One region of the Comamonas testosteroni genome, then DNA from elsewhere that is predicted to be linked to it. Evidence: predicted binding sites of a transcription regulator. Region 1 holds the regulator's gene; the other holds the start of a gene.
What was found. Region 1 encodes LexA, which represses DNA repair genes until DNA is damaged. Its sites were predicted from a motif close to ACTGTATNNNNATACAGT; they were not measured.

Region 2: the regulator LexA is predicted to act here: its motif matches at 3,494-3,511, upstream of F0P97_RS14800 (LexA family protein).

The regions. Positions count from the first base shown of each region.
Region 1 covers NZ_CP043568.1:3,646,529-3,654,418, reverse strand. The annotation lists gene F0P97_RS16810 (universal stress protein) at 1-408, opposite strand, end outside; gene F0P97_RS16805 (hypothetical protein) at 553-798, opposite strand; gene F0P97_RS16800 (hypothetical protein) at 1,218-1,640, opposite strand; gene lexA (transcriptional repressor LexA) at 1,810-2,481, opposite strand; gene F0P97_RS16790 (asparaginase) at 2,564-3,547, shown strand; gene adk (adenylate kinase) at 3,824-4,480, opposite strand; gene kdsB (3-deoxy-manno-octulosonate cytidylyltransferase) at 4,871-5,647, opposite strand; gene F0P97_RS16775 (Trm112 family protein) at 5,651-5,842, opposite strand; gene lpxK (tetraacyldisaccharide 4'-kinase) at 5,939-6,982, opposite strand; gene F0P97_RS16765 (hypothetical protein) at 6,994-7,719, opposite strand; gene F0P97_RS16760 (LysR family transcriptional regulator) at 7,679-7,890, opposite strand, start outside.
Region 2 covers NZ_CP043568.1:3,224,546-3,232,435, reverse strand. The annotation lists gene F0P97_RS14820 (hypothetical protein) at 1-391, shown strand, start outside; gene F0P97_RS27640 (hypothetical protein) at 450-812, opposite strand; partial or broken gene F0P97_RS27635 (Rha family transcriptional regulator) at 952-1,110, opposite strand; gene F0P97_RS14810 (type I restriction endonuclease) at 1,125-2,234, opposite strand; gene F0P97_RS14805 (hypothetical protein) at 2,327-2,740, opposite strand; gene F0P97_RS14800 (LexA family protein) at 3,065-3,475, opposite strand; gene F0P97_RS14795 (DUF6616 family protein) at 3,755-4,093, opposite strand; gene F0P97_RS14790 (DNA alkylation repair protein) at 4,104-4,877, opposite strand; gene F0P97_RS14785 (MarR family winged helix-turn-helix transcriptional regulator) at 4,874-5,368, opposite strand; gene F0P97_RS14780 (hypothetical protein) at 5,598-6,278, opposite strand; gene F0P97_RS14775 (GNAT family N-acetyltransferase) at 7,251-7,727, shown strand; gene F0P97_RS14770 (glycosyltransferase family 39 protein) at 7,803-7,890, opposite strand, start outside.

The DNA.
Region 1 (7,890 bases):
GGTCAGAACGCGCTGGGTTTCGCTGCCCAGCAAAATTCCGCCGATACCTTTGCGACCGTGTGAAGCCATGCAAATCAGGTCGCATTGCAATTCCTGCGCCTGCTGAACAATGGCTTGGTAAACAGAGGCGTGGGTGACTCGCACAAAGTTGCAGGGTACGCCTTCAGGTCTGGCAATCTGGTCAACGAACTGCAAAGCCGCATCTGCATCGCTGTTGGCACTGCGCTCGAACTCTGCGCTGTTGTAAGTCAGCAGTGCGTCTGCGCCGTAGATGATGGCGCGGTAATCGGGCATGACATACAGGCCGGTCACCTTGGCGCCTTGTTCACGCGCAAGCAGAACGCCAGCACGCACGGCAGCCTCTGACAGTTTGGTGCCATCGGTGGGAATGAGCAGGTGCTTGAACATGTTCAACCTCCTGATGCCGGAAGATGTGCCTGGAAATCAATTTATTCCAATACCTGGAGCCGCGCAATGCCTAGTTTTTGAATGCAGCAGAGTTGCAGACAGGAGGTAAGACTCTGTAACAAGGGGCGGTCTCGTCGAATCGTCTCATTCCTCGGGCGAAGGAGGAACGCGATTGAGGATTTCGCCAGTGGCCTCTATCTCGAACTGCTGTGGATTGAGCCAGTTGACCTCCTGGTGATCGGCAGTTTCAAAGTAAATGGCAGACGGGCGTATGGAGACGCCATGCGGCATGTCGATCTCATCAAAACTCTGATAGACCAGAATCAGGCGCAGGTCTCCATTGGCGTCTTTGGCCTGTATGTGCTGCAAGAGCTTGCGGTAGGCACTCATAAGACGCCCTCGTTGACATGTGTATATGAATGTTTCCACTGTCGAAGAGGTGCCGCAATACCCTGATCCGGGTATCTGTTCTGACGGATATTCGTGCCTGACAAGGAGTTTAGAAGGCTGCGAGGCTTGTGCAAAATGCGCTCCGGCGGGCAGGGGCAGGCAGAGCATCAGCAAATAATTTACATGGCGATCCAGATCGTTCGGCGCCAATACTGAGGGTCTGTTTTGGCGACATCGAGTTTTTCGCCTATGCACTGTTGGCAGCGTTGTCTGGCGCCATATCTGCCGGCCGATGGGCCAAGAGCGTTGCGATGGCTTCTTGTTGGATGCATATGGAAGCCCTGTTACATTGCCTGCAGGCCTATTTCGGGTCGGGTTCGGGGCTGCATAAGTGCAGGCAGGCAAACCTCATTGTGCTTTCAGACTTGCGGGGCCGTTTGCTCATGGAGTGCCATACGCTCCAGCGCGGCGCAGACATCGGCCATGCGTCCGCAGATCAGCAGGCATTCGGGTTGCCTGCGCGGTTCTCGCTGCACGATTTTGAGAAGTCGTGGAGAAGCTGCTTGTGTCGACTGGTCGATTATTGGCGATTGAAGCTCTGGGGTCGCAGCAAAGGCCTGCGGGCGAAGTGTATTGCTGCCGAGGCGACTGCGGCCGCGGTTGGCGCGCATGACAGGGATGCCGATCTGCTTCGCCATTGGACGATTGGCAGTGAAGGATACGGGCTCTGCAGCGGCTTCGCTTGCGTCATCGGAGCTGAAGTTCGGATTGGGCGACAGCGTGGCAGGCAGGCCTTTCATGGTCAGGCGTGTCAAAGCCTGCAGTGATGTGGCGAATCCCATTTGGCAACTCCTTTTGATGACCTCGCGGCATGGATAAGGGCAGGATTGCGTTCTTTCGGCAAAGCTCCGCCCAGGGCGAAGCTCAACGGCTTCGCGCCTACCACCTGGGCTTGAGAGGGAAGGAGGCTCGGTGCCTCGGCTGCATAGACGGAGGGACGCCGTCTGCCCGTTACATGAACATGCTGTTGCGGATAAGGCCTACGGCCAGGCCTTCGATGGCGAACGGCTCTTCAGGATCGACGTGAATGATCTTGTAGTCTGGGTTCTCGGGTAGCAGCTCGATGCCCTGAGGCGTGCGCTTGAAGCGCTTGACGGTCACGTCGTCACCGAGGCGGGCCACCACAATCTGGCCGTTGCGCGCTTCATGCGTAGCCTGTACCGCGAGCAGGTCGCCGTCCATGATGCCCGCGTCACGCATGGACATCCCGCGGACCTTGAGCAGGTAATCGGGCTTGGCGGCAAACAGGCTGGGCTCGACCGAATAGCTCTGATCGATATGTTCCTGGGCCAGAATAGGCGAGCCGGCAGCGACGCGGCCGACCAGGGGAAGCACCAGCGGGGCCAGGGCCGTGAGCGGCAGCGCAAAGCTGGCGCCGCGTGCCGCATTGATGGTGCGCACGGTATCGGCGCGCAGGCGAATGCCGCGCGATGTGCCGCTGACCAGATCTATGACGCCCTTGCGTGCCAGTGCCTGCAAATGCTCTTCTGCAGCATTGGCCGACTTGAAGCCAAAGGTGCTGGCAATCTCGGCCCGGGTAGGGGGCGCACCCGTGCGAGCGATGGTGGACTGGATGAGGTCCAGAATCTGCTGCTGGCGGGGAGTGAGCTTGGGGTGGTCCATGGGCATTCCTTGATCGATCGATGATGAATACTGTGTGTTCATCCAGTACCTGTATTTTTAATCAGTTTGAAGAGGACTGCAAGTGGAACGTGACAAAAATATCGTCATCCTGGGCACCGGTGGCACGATTGCCGGAGTTGCCGAGCAGGCTGGCACCAGTGTGGGCTACCGTGCGGCCCAGCTGGGCGTGGCTCAGCTGCTGCAGGCCGTGCCGGACCTGGAAGGCGTTGCTGCGGCGTCGCTGCAGGCGGAGCAGCTGGCGCAGCTGGACAGCAAGGATATGGATCACGCGACCTGGCATGCACTCGCGCTGCGATGTGCCGAGCTGCTCGCGCGTGATGATGTGAGCGGTATTGTCATCACCCACGGCACCGACACCCTGGAGGAAACCGCCTGGTTTCTGCAATGTGTTCTGCACCCGGCAAAGCCCGTGGTGCTGACCTGCGCCATGCGCCCGGCGACAGCGATTTCGGCCGACGGCCCTGGCAATCTGCGCGATGCCGTGGCCTGTGCGGCCGACACGCAGGCTGCTGGCCGCGGTGTGCTTGCCGTGGTGGCGGGTCGGGTGTTCAGTGCACGCCAGGTGCGCAAGGTGCATCCCTACCGTGTGGATGCCTTTGATGGCAGTGGCGCCGGCCCGCAGGGCTGGGTGGAGGAGGGGCGGCTGCGCTGGGCAACGGGCGGCCTGCCCCGGGTCGTTGCGGCCAGCTCCACTGCAATCGCTTTACCGCCCGCAGATCACTGGCCCCTGGTGGAGCTGCTTCATAGCCATGCGGGCTGCAGCAGCGCCGTGGCGCTGGCGGTGATGCAGGCCTGGAATTCGGCAGGCGTGCGTGCCGTGGTGGTGGTCGGCACGGGCAATGGCACTATCCATGAGGCGCTGGGGCCAGCCCTGGACTGGGCGCAGGCGCAGGGCATGGCTTTGCGCATCACGACCCGGTGCGAGGAGGGGCAGGTGGTGCATGCCGAGGGAGCGCGAGATAGCCTTATGAGCAGCCTGCCGGCGGCCAAGGCCAGAATCAGCCTGATGCTGGAGCTGATGGGCTGGCCTCGCGCATTAGGTTGATGCTCTTATTATGAGAGCTGCTGGCCTTCATTGATACAGAGTATTTATGCTGTTTGGGTCTGAAATCCAATGAGTGTAGGCGCAGGCAGCTATGAATATTGATGGCTCCAATGCCATCCTCGGTGCAGCTTTTTCGCACCGGACTGATGTCGGCCGGAAGGGCGGGAGCACGAGCTTCAAGAACAAAAAAGGCCGGTGAGGACACCGGCCTTTTTTGCCCAGAGATGCCTGGCCGCGAAAAGGCGGCAAGGCTCCACGCGCGAGTGATCTGGGCGATCAGGAAGCCAGAGCGGCCAGAGCGCGCTCGGTGATTTCTTCAACGCTGCCTGTGCCGCTGATGGCACGGTACTTGGGGGCCGCTGCTGCATCGGCCTTGGCCCAGTTGCTGTAGTAGTCCACCAGGGGACGTGTCTGGCTGCTGTAGACGTCCAGGCGCTTCTTGACGGTTTCTTCCTTGTCGTCTTCGCGCTGCACCAGGTCTTCACCGGTCACGTCGTCCTTGCCTTCCACCTTGGGAGGGTTGAACTTGACGTGGTAGGTGCGGCCCGAGGCGGGGTGGCTGCGGCGGCCGCTCATGCGTTCAATGATGGCGTCGAAGGGCACATCGATTTCCAGCACATAGTCCAGCTTCACGCCGGCAGCCTTCATGGCATCGGCCTGGGGAATGGTGCGGGGGAAGCCGTCAAACAGGAAACCCTTGGCGCAGTCCGGCTGAGCAATGCGTTCCTTGACCAGGTTGATGATCAGATCGTCGCTGACCAGCTGGCCGGCGTCCATCACGGCCTTGGCTTGCAGACCCAGAGGGGTGCCAGCCTTGACGGCCGCGCGCAGCATGTCGCCCGTGGAGATTTGAGGGATACCGTACTTTTGGCAAATAAAGGCCGCCTGAGTGCCTTTGCCGGCGCCGGGTGCACCCAACAAAATCAGTTTCATGGAAATCCTTGAGGAGAGTAGAAATTCTTGCTGGCCCAGGCAGACGGGTGGTCGTCCGTAGTCCCCAGGCCGTATTTTTTCGCGGGCAAGGATAGCACGCACAAGACCAACACAGGCTTACACAATTCAGTCAAGGCTGTCACAAGTGCGGCCAATTGAAGGCATGTATCCGCTGCAAACGCGATTGCTGTAGTTGTAATCCAGGTGCCGAAGCCGTTACATATGCTATTCGGACTATGCGGAAAGTATAGCGATCAGCGCTTTCCTGGACTGGCCCAGGGCCCTTTAGGACTGCGCGCGCGGACTGCGCAGCTGCCGGCTTGATGCGTGAGCAGTCCTGGATGAAGACAGCCTGCGCACCGGTGTCGCCAAAGTGCGCAGGTCTTTTTTTCAACCAGCGAAAACGGCGCGCACGCGCTCCAGATCTTCGGGTGTGTCGACGCCGGCACCCGGTGCATCGGGCGTGATATGCACGGCAATGCGGTGGCCGTGCCAGAGGGCGCGCAACTGCTCCAGCTGCTCCATGGCTTCGGTGGGGGCGGGCGAGAGTTGCGGGAACTCGCGCAGAAAACCGGCCTTGTAGCTGTAGATGCCAATATGGCGCAGCGGTGTGAAACCTGGGTGACCGGCCTTGGGGGCCGCCGTCTGCCACCAGGCTTCATCGCCGTGGTCGCGTGAACAGGGGATGGGTGCGCGGCTGAAATAGCTGGCCAGACCCTTGGCGTCACAGACCACCTTCACCACGTTCGGGTTGCGGTAATCCGTCAAGCTATCAATAGGATGAGCCGCCGTGCCCATGCTGGCTTCGGGGCGGGCCAGCAGCAGCTGTGCCACAGCCTCGATCAGCTTGGGGTCGATCAGCGGCTCGTCGCCCTGCACATTGACGACCACATCGTCGCCGGACAGGCCCAGTTGAGCACAGGCTTCGGCCAGACGGTCGCTGCCGCTTGGATGATCCTTGCGCGTCAGGATGGCCTGGACGCCATGCTGGGCGCAGGCCGCCACAATGCTCTCGTCGTCGGCCGCCACCACGCAGCGGGCTGCGCCGGCCAGAGCCGCGCGCTGGGCCACACGCGCCACCATCGGCAGGCCGGCAATATCCGCCAGGGGCTTGCCGGGCAGACGGGTCGAGGACAGGCGGGCGGGGATCAGTACCGTATAGCTCATGGCTTATTGCTTTTCTTCTTCCAGCTCGTCGTCGGACAGGGTGCGGGCTTCGTTTTCCAGCAGCACCGGGATGCCGTCGCGCACGGGATAGGCCAGACGCGCGCTGTGGCTGATCAGCTCCTGATGCTCGCGGTCAAAGCGCAGCGGGCCCTTGGTGACGGGGCAGACCAGCAGTTCGAGAAGTTTGGCGTCCATGGAGTATTCCTGCAAAACGGGATGAGGGCGCCAGCAGGGGGCTGGCGCTGCAAAAAGAGGTGATCAAACGCTGTTGATCCGTAGGCTCAATGATAGTCAGGCTGGCTTGCCATCGCGGCGAATATTGGCGTTGGCCTTGGCCAGTTGCGCATCCAGCAGCTCCCAGAAGGCCTGCGGCAGCTGCAACTGCAGGGGCACGGCCCAGGCTTCAGGATGGCTGCGCCAGAGTTTGACGGCATCTTTTTCGGTGCAAATCAAGGGTTTGTCGTTTTCCAGCGTGCGCGAGAAGCTCTCGAAATCATAGTGATCGGGCAGGGCCTGGGTTGCTGCCGGAGTGATGCCCTGGGCGGTCAGCATGGCAAAAAAGGACTCGGGGCGTGCCACGGCGGCCACGGCCTCCGGGCTCTGCGCGGCCAGGCTGTGCAGCAGGATGCTCTGGCCATGACCGTTGTGGGCGGTCTCGGCCAGGCTGCGCTGCAGCGCGAACGCCGGTGAAGAGCCCAGTGGCCGGGGCGGCTGGCCTGCATGCAGTGTGGCCGTGACCGGGCGAGGCCAGGGCTCGCGCAACGGGCCTGCGGGCAGCAGAAAGCCGTTGCCAACTCCTTCATCATTGAAGACGCACAGCTCCACATCGCGTGCCATGGCCAGATGTTGCAGGCCGTCGTCGCTCACGATCACGTCGACCTGCGGGTAGCGCTGGCGCAGCGCTTGCGCCGCCTCCAGACGCCTGGAGGCGACAAAGACCGGCACGCCGGTGCTGCGTGCCAGCAGGGCAGGCTCGTCGCCGACCTCGCTGGCGGGGCTGTCCGGCAGGGCCTCGCGGCAATCCTGCCCGCTCTCTATGCTGCGGCCATAGCCGCGCGAGATGATAGCCGGCTGCCAGCCCCTGGCCTTGAGGTGGGCCACCACGGCCTGGGTCACAGGGGTCTTGCCCGCACCGCCCGCAATCACATTGCCGACAACGATGACAGGCAGGCCGGCGCTTTGCTGGCGGCCGAGCATGCGCCTGGCATTCCAGGCCTGCAGCACTCCATAGAGCAGCGATAGCGGCCACAGCAGCCAGGCACCCGCTCCACGCCGGCGCCAGAGGGCGCGCAAGCCATGTTGCGAGGAGGATGCTTGGACGGTGTTTTGAGGCATAGGGGTTGGGATCATACGGGTGCGGCCGGAGTTCCCGCAGCCAACGGGCCTGCGTGATGCGCAAATACCTGGGTCCTGATCCCGGGAGCCTGAGGCCAGAAGCTGCCAAGCAGGCTGCCCAGCTCCAGATGGCTGGGGGCCTCTGCCGCGGGAGCAAGTTCGTCTGCCAGCTGCTGTGCTTCATCCTCGGCGGTAAAGCCTTCGCCTCTGGAGCGCGCCTGCGCGCTGCGCCAGTGCAACCAACACAGGCCGGGCATCAGCATCACGGCTGTGGCGATCAGGCACAGTCCCGGTGCGGCAAACGGCGTGGTGCCGAAATAGGGCATGGGAAGCGCGTTCTGGATGGCCGGCGTGCCGGGCAGCGCCGTCATGGTGAAGGTAAAGTCTCCCAGCGCAATCGTGGCCGGCATGAGACGGCGCGGGATGTCGGCACGCCTAAAAAGCGCCTGGGCGATGGGATACACTGCAAAGGCCACGACAGACAAGGAAACGCCACCATAGGTGAGAACGGCGCGGGCCAGCACCACGGCGAGTATGGCGCGCTGCTCGCCCAGTGCTGCCGCAATGCCCTGGGCAATGATGTGAGCTGCCCCCGACGCCTCCGTCAGCTTGCCGAAGACCGCGCCCAGCAAGAACAGCGGAAAGTAGGCGATGACAAAGCCGCCCAGGCTGACCTGATTCGCCGGCTTGCGCCGCTCAGGTCCCGAAGGGGCGGCTGCCCAGCGTTTCCACCACATGGTCCACAAAGCAGGTGATGCGCGCCGCCAATGCGGTGTTTCGATAGTAGACCGCATTGATGGGCTGGCAGATGTCCAGTGTCTGCTTGCCAAACAGTTGCACCAGATTTCCTTGCTCGCGGTCTGCTCGGGTCATGAAGTCCGACAGACAGGCTATGCCCAGGCCGGCCA
Region 2 (7,890 bases), 420 kb from region 1:
CATCCCATTATTCGGAATGCTGGCGGAATATGGCTTCGATCTGGTGCCTCATGAGCTGACCGATCTTTCCCAGAGCCTGCTGATGCAGTCGGAAGTCGGCCCCACGGACTGGATCTTCTTGCTGGCGCTTTCGGTGCTCGTGGTGCTCGGCCTCATTTCCTTTTACGGGTTTTATGGGCTGCTGCGGTTCAGAGCATGGGCACCTCGGTTTGCCCTGTGGTCTTCTGCCGCGACGTGGGTCGTCACATGCTTCAGCCCGCCGATTGTGCTGTCCGGCCTGGGGAACGCGACATCGGCCTTGGGCTTTGCGCTGTTTGGCGCGGTACTCGCATTGCCGTACTACTCTCCCGAAGTGCGAGAGATGTTCTGGCCCTCCTCGCCTGAGGCCTGAACAAAAGCCCCAGCCAGGGGCTTTTTGTATGGCACAGCGCTTCGGGCTTCAGAGCAGACTATCGGAACGTCATGCGCAGCAAGCAGGCCTTCATCGGGCGCTGGGGGCTGCTTGGCTGACAGCGCCGGCGCTGGTCGGGGTACACCGGCAGCGCCACCTGCTTTTCGCGGTGCTGGGCGCGCAGGGTCAGGCGCTGCGTGCAGGCCGTTGCCGGCGTGGCCAGCTGGGCATCGGTCGCGCCGATGATCTCGCCGTCGGCAATGCGCTGCGGCAGGCTGCTGAAGGACACCACCATCTGGTCCGTCGCAATCGGCTTGGCATAGGGCTGGGTGGGGCGGCCCTGGCTGTCGTAGTTCAGGTTCAGCAAGTAGCGGCTGTGCTGCCACTCGTCTGCATCGCCCTGCATCACGGCATTGAACACCGTGCGGTGTACCTGCGCCGCGGCCTCTGCGGCCAGAGAAAAAGGCCAGTTCCCTACGCTGCGAGTCTGCAGGCGGGTGCAGCGCGGCTTCCATGCGGTTAAAGGCGTCGATATAGGCGACCTTCCTGCGCAGTGCTTCCTTGCCGGTAAAGCCCATGGCCAGCAGCGTAAAACCGTCGCGAGTGATTCGGTGAGCCGGAAGCGTGCGTCCTGTTGAGTCAGTGAAATCGCTCAACGCAAAATTGCGTTCAGTGAATTCGGCAGGGGGCGTCGAGTCTTTTGATGGCGCGAACCACATCAGCGTGGCTATCGTTACGCCACAAGCTTTGTCGCAGCTATAAGCTCCGTGGAAAAGTTGTAGATATCGTCCAGTTTGCTAAGAGGGTGGCGCACTTCCTTTTTTTCCGCATCCAAAATTCCAAGGTATTTTTGGCTGCGATTGAAGTGGAGGCGACAAACGGGCTTGCGGTTGTTGTCATCCAGCAAAATGCCGAAATAGCTCTGTGTGTCCCTGTGACCAATTCGTTCTGGCTCGACGCTTGTTCGCACAATCGATTTCACAATGAAGAACCCTTCCATCTCCTCAGGGGTCGTTGCGATGCGAGCGGCTTCCTCATCTTGTGATGCTGGTGGCTTGTCGGTCGATTTCTCCGACTTCACAGCATCATCTGTAGCAAGTGGCTGAGCCACCAGAGTCTGTGGTGCAACTCCAGTAATAGCTGACTTCAATCGATCATTGACCAAATCGCCGGTGAACTGGGTGACTGCTTTAAGTAGCAGTGGCTGGAACTGTTCACGCACACGCGCAGTGATTGCTCCGTCATAGACACGGGCAGTAAAAAATCGAAGAAATTCTTCGCATGGGTCGCTGAACTGATTGGCCAATTCACGTTTGAGCTGACCGATATATTTCAGTTCGCCCGCTGCACTGATGATGGAGTCAACGTCAAATGCGGAGCGCGTGAGATTGCGAAGCTCTGGTGCCGCATGCTCATCGATATCCAGTAGATCAAGCTCCAAAAATGGCTTTTCATCCATTTTGTTGGGGGCGTCCAGGTCTGTGAAAAACTTGTAGACCCGTCCATTCGTGAGGATAGAGATTCTTGCGGTCGTTACGTGAAAGTAGCGGAAAAGCTGGCTTGCATGGTTGACATTCAGTGGCTCACCGAGCTTTTTGCATTCGATCAGCATTTGGACTTGACCATCTTTGAAAATGGCATAGTCGATCTTTTCACCTTTCTTGGTGCCTACATCGCAGATGAATTCTGGAACAACTTCGGAAGGATTGAAAACGTCATACCCCAATACGGATTGAATAAAAGGCATGACGAATGCCGTTTTTGTCGCTTCCTCTGTTGAGATGTTTTGGCCCTGCTGTCGGATCTTTGCGGCAAGGTTGTTAAGGCTTTCGTAGAGCTCCACATTTTCTCCTTCAAGTTGTTTGTGAGGGCATCATATATAAGTGCTTGCATGGGATTTTCCCAATTGCTTTTGGCGCTTGCATATTTCGAGTCTCAACATTTCAGCCGATACTGCTCATCCCGAGCAACCTTGCGCTCCCTCCGCACCCAATCCAGATCGTAATACTGGCTGCCAGCTCGCCCCATGCTGTCCAATGCTTTGACGCGTTCTTCCAGCGCATCGCAGACTTGTTTTTTGCCGGGCTCGGCAGGCTGGGCAGGGCGGTTTTGATAGACAACTGCAGGGGCTGCGGTATTGCGCTGGGTTTTGCGCCATTGGGATTCGGCATGGGCCACTTTCTGATCCCAGGGCAGGCCGGAGGGTACGGTTTCCGTGCGTTCCAGAAAGGCGTTGTGCTGGCCGCATGAATGGCTGCTCCAGAACAGCCCGCCGCCATGGCCTTTGCACAGATAAACGGTGCTGCTGGAGTGGCCGCTGTGCAGGGTGGTGGTTTTGTCTTCCACCACTTTGCCGCCTTTGCATGCCTCTTGAGAATAGGCATTACCGCAGCGATAGATGGGCTGCGCTATGGCCGGAGAGGTAGCGGTGGCTGACAGCAAAAATGCTGCGGCAGTCAATGCAAGCAGAAAATGCATGCGGAGCATTATCTGTAAAAATTAGTTACCGAGATATTAACCCCGGCCCGCGGCGCGATGTTGGCTAACTGTAATAAAGCAAAGAAAAAGGCAGTGTAAAGAACTACATTGCCTTTGTGCGTTAGCAGGTGCTTTTTGGGGGAGGGCTAATCAAATTTCAACGACAGCCTGCGTTGGGCTGGCGTGCGCATGTGTCTATCTTGCAAAGCGCTTGATGCAACTGGTGACCACACCCCATATTTCCAGAGCCTGTCCTTCCTGCGGCACGGTGTCGGGGTAGGTGGGGGCGCCTGCCTTGAGCTTGCAGGTGTCGCCATCGCCCTCCAGCACTCTGATGACGAGTTCGCGCTCGACAACCGCCACGACGATGCTCCCATCACGAGCGCGCAACTCCCTGTCCACCACGACGATATCGCCGTCATCGATGCCGTGTTCCTGCATGGACGGACCGGCCACACGCAGCACAAATGTGGCCTTGGAGTGCGTGACCAGCAGGTCTGTAATATCCAGCCGCTTGCCAGCAAAGTCATTGGCGGGCGAGCCTGCGCGCGCGCTGCAATCAGCCAGCGGCAAAGTAACCGGGGACGCGATCAGTTGGACGGGCATACCACTCATGAGACGATGACTGTTCATATGTACAGTGTAGCGGTTGATGAGGATCAGGTGTCATGAATCCACGTTGATGTCGCATGCTTTGTACTCGATCTTGCGTCCGGCTCTGTGCGGAGTCGGGGATCCATGTTGAGTTGCATCTGCTATGCCGAAGGCTGGCCGGCCCGCAGTGGCGACTGTGGCGGGCGGCCATTAAGTGGGCATTATCAGGCACTAGAAAATGACTAGCCGCATGCATTGCAGATGCATAACGGCATTATCGGAATGACTGCGCTACGCGGCGGCTAGAGCAGCCAAGTGAATATCCGCAGCCCCTTGAGTGCTGGCCGCATTCACATGGTCAAAGTAATCGTACCAGCCGCTGGCCTTGATGCCCGCCAGCAGGGCGTCACGAGCGGCCTGGTCAGGAAAGCGCCAAATACCAAGGAATGTATGCGCGGTTCCCTGGTCAATGTTGGAGTCCGTTTCTGCCAGAGAGAGAACTTCGACACCGAGGCTGGAGAGTTGATTCAATGCGAGTCCGATGCCGCCAAGAAAGTGTTGCCTTTGGTCGGCAGGCAGTGCGAGCCAAGCCGAATTGGGGGTGTAGAGCTCTACGAGGTAATGAGACATGGTTCCACTTTCACTTGAGATTGCGCAGTGCGCGTTGACATATACGATGTGTGGTGGCGGCTTGGGAGCTTTGAAGCCATTGGGCACAGATGTCACGTACCCAGGCTGGCTGGTCCTTGGCGGCATCATTGAGCCAATTGGCGACCGAGTCCTGCACGTAGACCGAAGGGTCGCTCTTCAGAGCTGAGAGCAAAGGCAGCGCTTGCTCGGGCGAGCATTTGAGCTGTGAGATATGTGTGCTCCACACCCCGCGGGGACGCAAATCCTCGCACGCGAATCGTCGGATACGGTCAGAAGGATCTTGTGTCCATGGCATCAGCTGAGCGATAGCCGTCGCTAGGTCTTGCACCAGGTGCGGCCGCATCGCCATCCAAGCCCATTCACGCACACCAAAATGGGCATCATCTGCCAGCGGGCGCATTGTGGCCAGCCGTACACCGAGATCTACATTAGGCTGCGCACCGATCATGAAACACGCCCAGCCTCGTGCCATATCTGCGTGGTGCGTTCGGCATTGTGCGATGCCCCCAGTACCCAAGTCCTCCAGCAAGACTGCGCCGATACGGGCCATGCGTTTGAGCACACCCAGCTGGCAGGCTTCATCGATCGTGTTCAGTGCGCGAGCCGTAAGTGCCGGAAAGAGTGTTCGTGCCAGTACGGCCTGGTCGACTGCTAGGCACTCAGCCAGCGTCGCGCATTGCAACTCCCCGTGCGATAGCGCATGCAGAACGTCCCGAGGAATGTCAACGGTGCGCGTCGCACCCTTGCGGACTTGATCCCTCATGATTCAACGTCCGATTCAGGGCCTCGTACTTTCTCCAGCAACGCTGCCAGCTGCTTTCGCTCATCTACAGACAGGTTGCCAAACAGGCCTGCAATCCACCGGCCATGCTGATTGATAACGGTACTGGCAAGTTGTTTTCCTTTTGAGGTCAGTCGAATGCAAAGTGCGCGGCGGTCTTCGGCGTTGGCGTGACGTTCAATCAGACCCTCGCGCTCCAGTCCGTCTAAGAGGCCGGTCACCGTGGCGCGGGTCACGCCAGCCCGTTCGGCCAGCGCGTTGGGTGCGAGTCCGTCAGGCGCCACATCGAGAAGGAACAACAGCACAAAGCGCCCCTCAGACAAACCATGAGGAGCCAGCAAAGCAGCGCAGTCGCGGTCGATGTTTGCAGCCATAGACAGCACTTGAAAACACAGCTGGATGCCATCCACATCGGGAAGTTTGCGTTTTTGCGCTTCTTCAATTAGCGCCTGGTACTTCTGTTCAAGCTTCATTAGTTAGCCAAAATATAATATGGTGGCTAATTATATGAGCGAGATCACTGCATGAATAGTGGGCCAAGCATCACTTCACAGATGCCGGCTTGTCGATTGCAGACTTTGGCCTGGCTGAGCGCTGATTCAATGACCAGGCAGAGTAGGGTATTGAACCATCAGGGTCGTTCCGGGGCGGCGCTTGCCTGTCATCAACCGGCGCGGGCCGAGGCCCGCACTTTCATCCCGATCAGTTGGTGGCAAAGCAGTACATCAGCCCGGCGCTGCCGCTTTGCTGGAGCTGCTCAACGCTGCAGCCGCGCGTGCCGTGCGACGAGTTCCACGAGGCATTGGCCACAGGGTCGGGGTTGGTGCCTTGGTGGTCGTGGTGGCCCACGATGGCAGAGCCGCCGTCGCTCTTGGTCCAGTTGCCGCAGGTGGTGTCCTTGCCGGGCTCGGGCAAGGCCAGGGTGCCGTCAGGGCGCGAGCCGGTCAGGATGTCGTGGCGGTTGACCTCATCTCCAAAGCCCGAGACGACTTCGCCCTTTTCGGTCAGTGAGGTGTCCTTGCCGACCTTGGCATTGGCGCTGTGCAGGTCGGCCACGCTGGTGGCAATGACCACGCCCTTGGCGTTGCGCCACGGTCCGTTGCCGATGCGGTCGCGCGCATTGACGGCCGGTTGTCCGTTCAGTGCCGCATTGCTCAGGTAAGCGCGCCAGGTCTTGTTGCCTGCGCCCACGCTTGCGGCCAGCGACTGGCAGTAGCGGTCGGCCCCGGCCAGCCCGCCCAGGTCGCCGCCCTTGCCGGGGTTGGTGCTGGTAATGAAGAAGCTCATGGGGTTGCCGCCCGACGCCCCCATGGCGCCGCAACCCACGATCAGTGCGGCCGCCGCGAGGGCGGTGCTGGCAGAAAGAACCAAACGACGGGACATGGCAGGCTCCTGAGCAAATGTGGAGCACGCAGGCTAACGCAAGGCTGTGTCAGCGGCAATATGGATGGGGCAGCGAGTTGGGCCAGGCGCAGCGGGCTGTCTGCAGATGAGGCAGTGGACTAGCACTGCTTCAATCAAATATCCAGAGATAAGCACCCGCAGCAGCACATGCCAAAGCCATCACCAAGAAGACCCAGTGCAAGCCCGGAATGCCTTCGGCCCCTGTGTACTTGTGAGAGCGAGAAGTCCCTTGCTCTCGTACCGACAAGGGGGCGGCGTTCACAGCTCTGCCTGACGCTGGGGGAACAGCCCAAACCCGATGATTCGCCGAATGGTGAAACTGAAATGCGTCGTAGGCCAAGTAGCCAAAAAACACGGCGAGCGCAAAGAGCCAGAATGGTGACATCCAAGGTCTCGGTTGTTACGGAGGGAGCCTGATTATTGGCTCGATCCTTAATAAATTTGGCAGAGGTCTGAAAAAGTGCCATTTTCCTTCGTTAATCAATTTCTCTTTGGGTTTGTGCGCTGCCGTTGCATTCGGCCAATAGCTGTCCTTTAGGGCTACCAGCTACACTCAGCAGCAATTATTTTTCCACCAGAATTTTCGAAGGTCAGACATGCGTCGTGAGGCTATGGTCTTTGGTGGGTTTATCTTGGTTCTTGGTGTGTTCGGGATTGTGAATGGAAGCGCCATTTTAATTCGCGGTGCGATCCATGTCGAAGGAACCAGCTGCAAGGCAATATGCGGGATCTTGCTCTTGCTTGCAGAGCTTTTTACCCCGGAGTTTGGGGCCGCCGCGGCGGGATCAATCTACTTGCTATTAGGCTTCAGCTTGGCCTTGGCAGGTTACTTTTTGCTAAGAGGCCGGCAAAGGGGGCGGCCTTGAACGGCCGCGGTGAGTCAAGCAGAGCCGGCTCTGCCGGCAAAGACGATCGAATATCAATCTGGCACATGCCAAGAAAGTCTGTCCTATGCCTGAAAATAATGTGGTAGCTGGTGTCGTGGCAAGAGCCATTCAACCCAAAGACTTTGATCAGTGGCTCTCGCTCTGGGACGGCTACAACGCTTTCTACGGACGGGCCGGAGCTTCCGGGCTGCCCCGAGAAATTACCGAGACAACCTGGGAACGTTTCTTCAATCCCATCGAGCCAGTGTTTGCGGTGGTGGCGGAACATGAAGGAGAGGTAGTTGGCCTGGCTCATTACCTGTTTCACCGCAGCACGACCAGGCTTGCCCCGGTCTGCTACCTGCAGGATCTTTTCACCGCCCCCACACGGCGCAAGCTCGGAATTGGCAAGGCCCTCATCAACAACGTCTACGAGCAAGCCACGCTGGCTGGTGCGAGCCGCGTCTACTGGCAAACGCAAGCAACCAATGAAGCCGGCCGCGCGCTCTACGACAAGTTGGCCAGACATAGCGGATTTATCGTTTACAGCCATGAGTTGTAGCCCGACACGCCATGCAGGTGCGATGAGGTGGCAGCTTGGGGGGGCGGCTGTCGCAATAGTGCCAGAATCAGGCCATCAACACTTTGCCTTGTCAGGTGTCCAGAGCCAAACAGCGCGAGAGCCCAGTTCAAGCATCGGTTTAGAGCTGGATAGTGATGGAGTC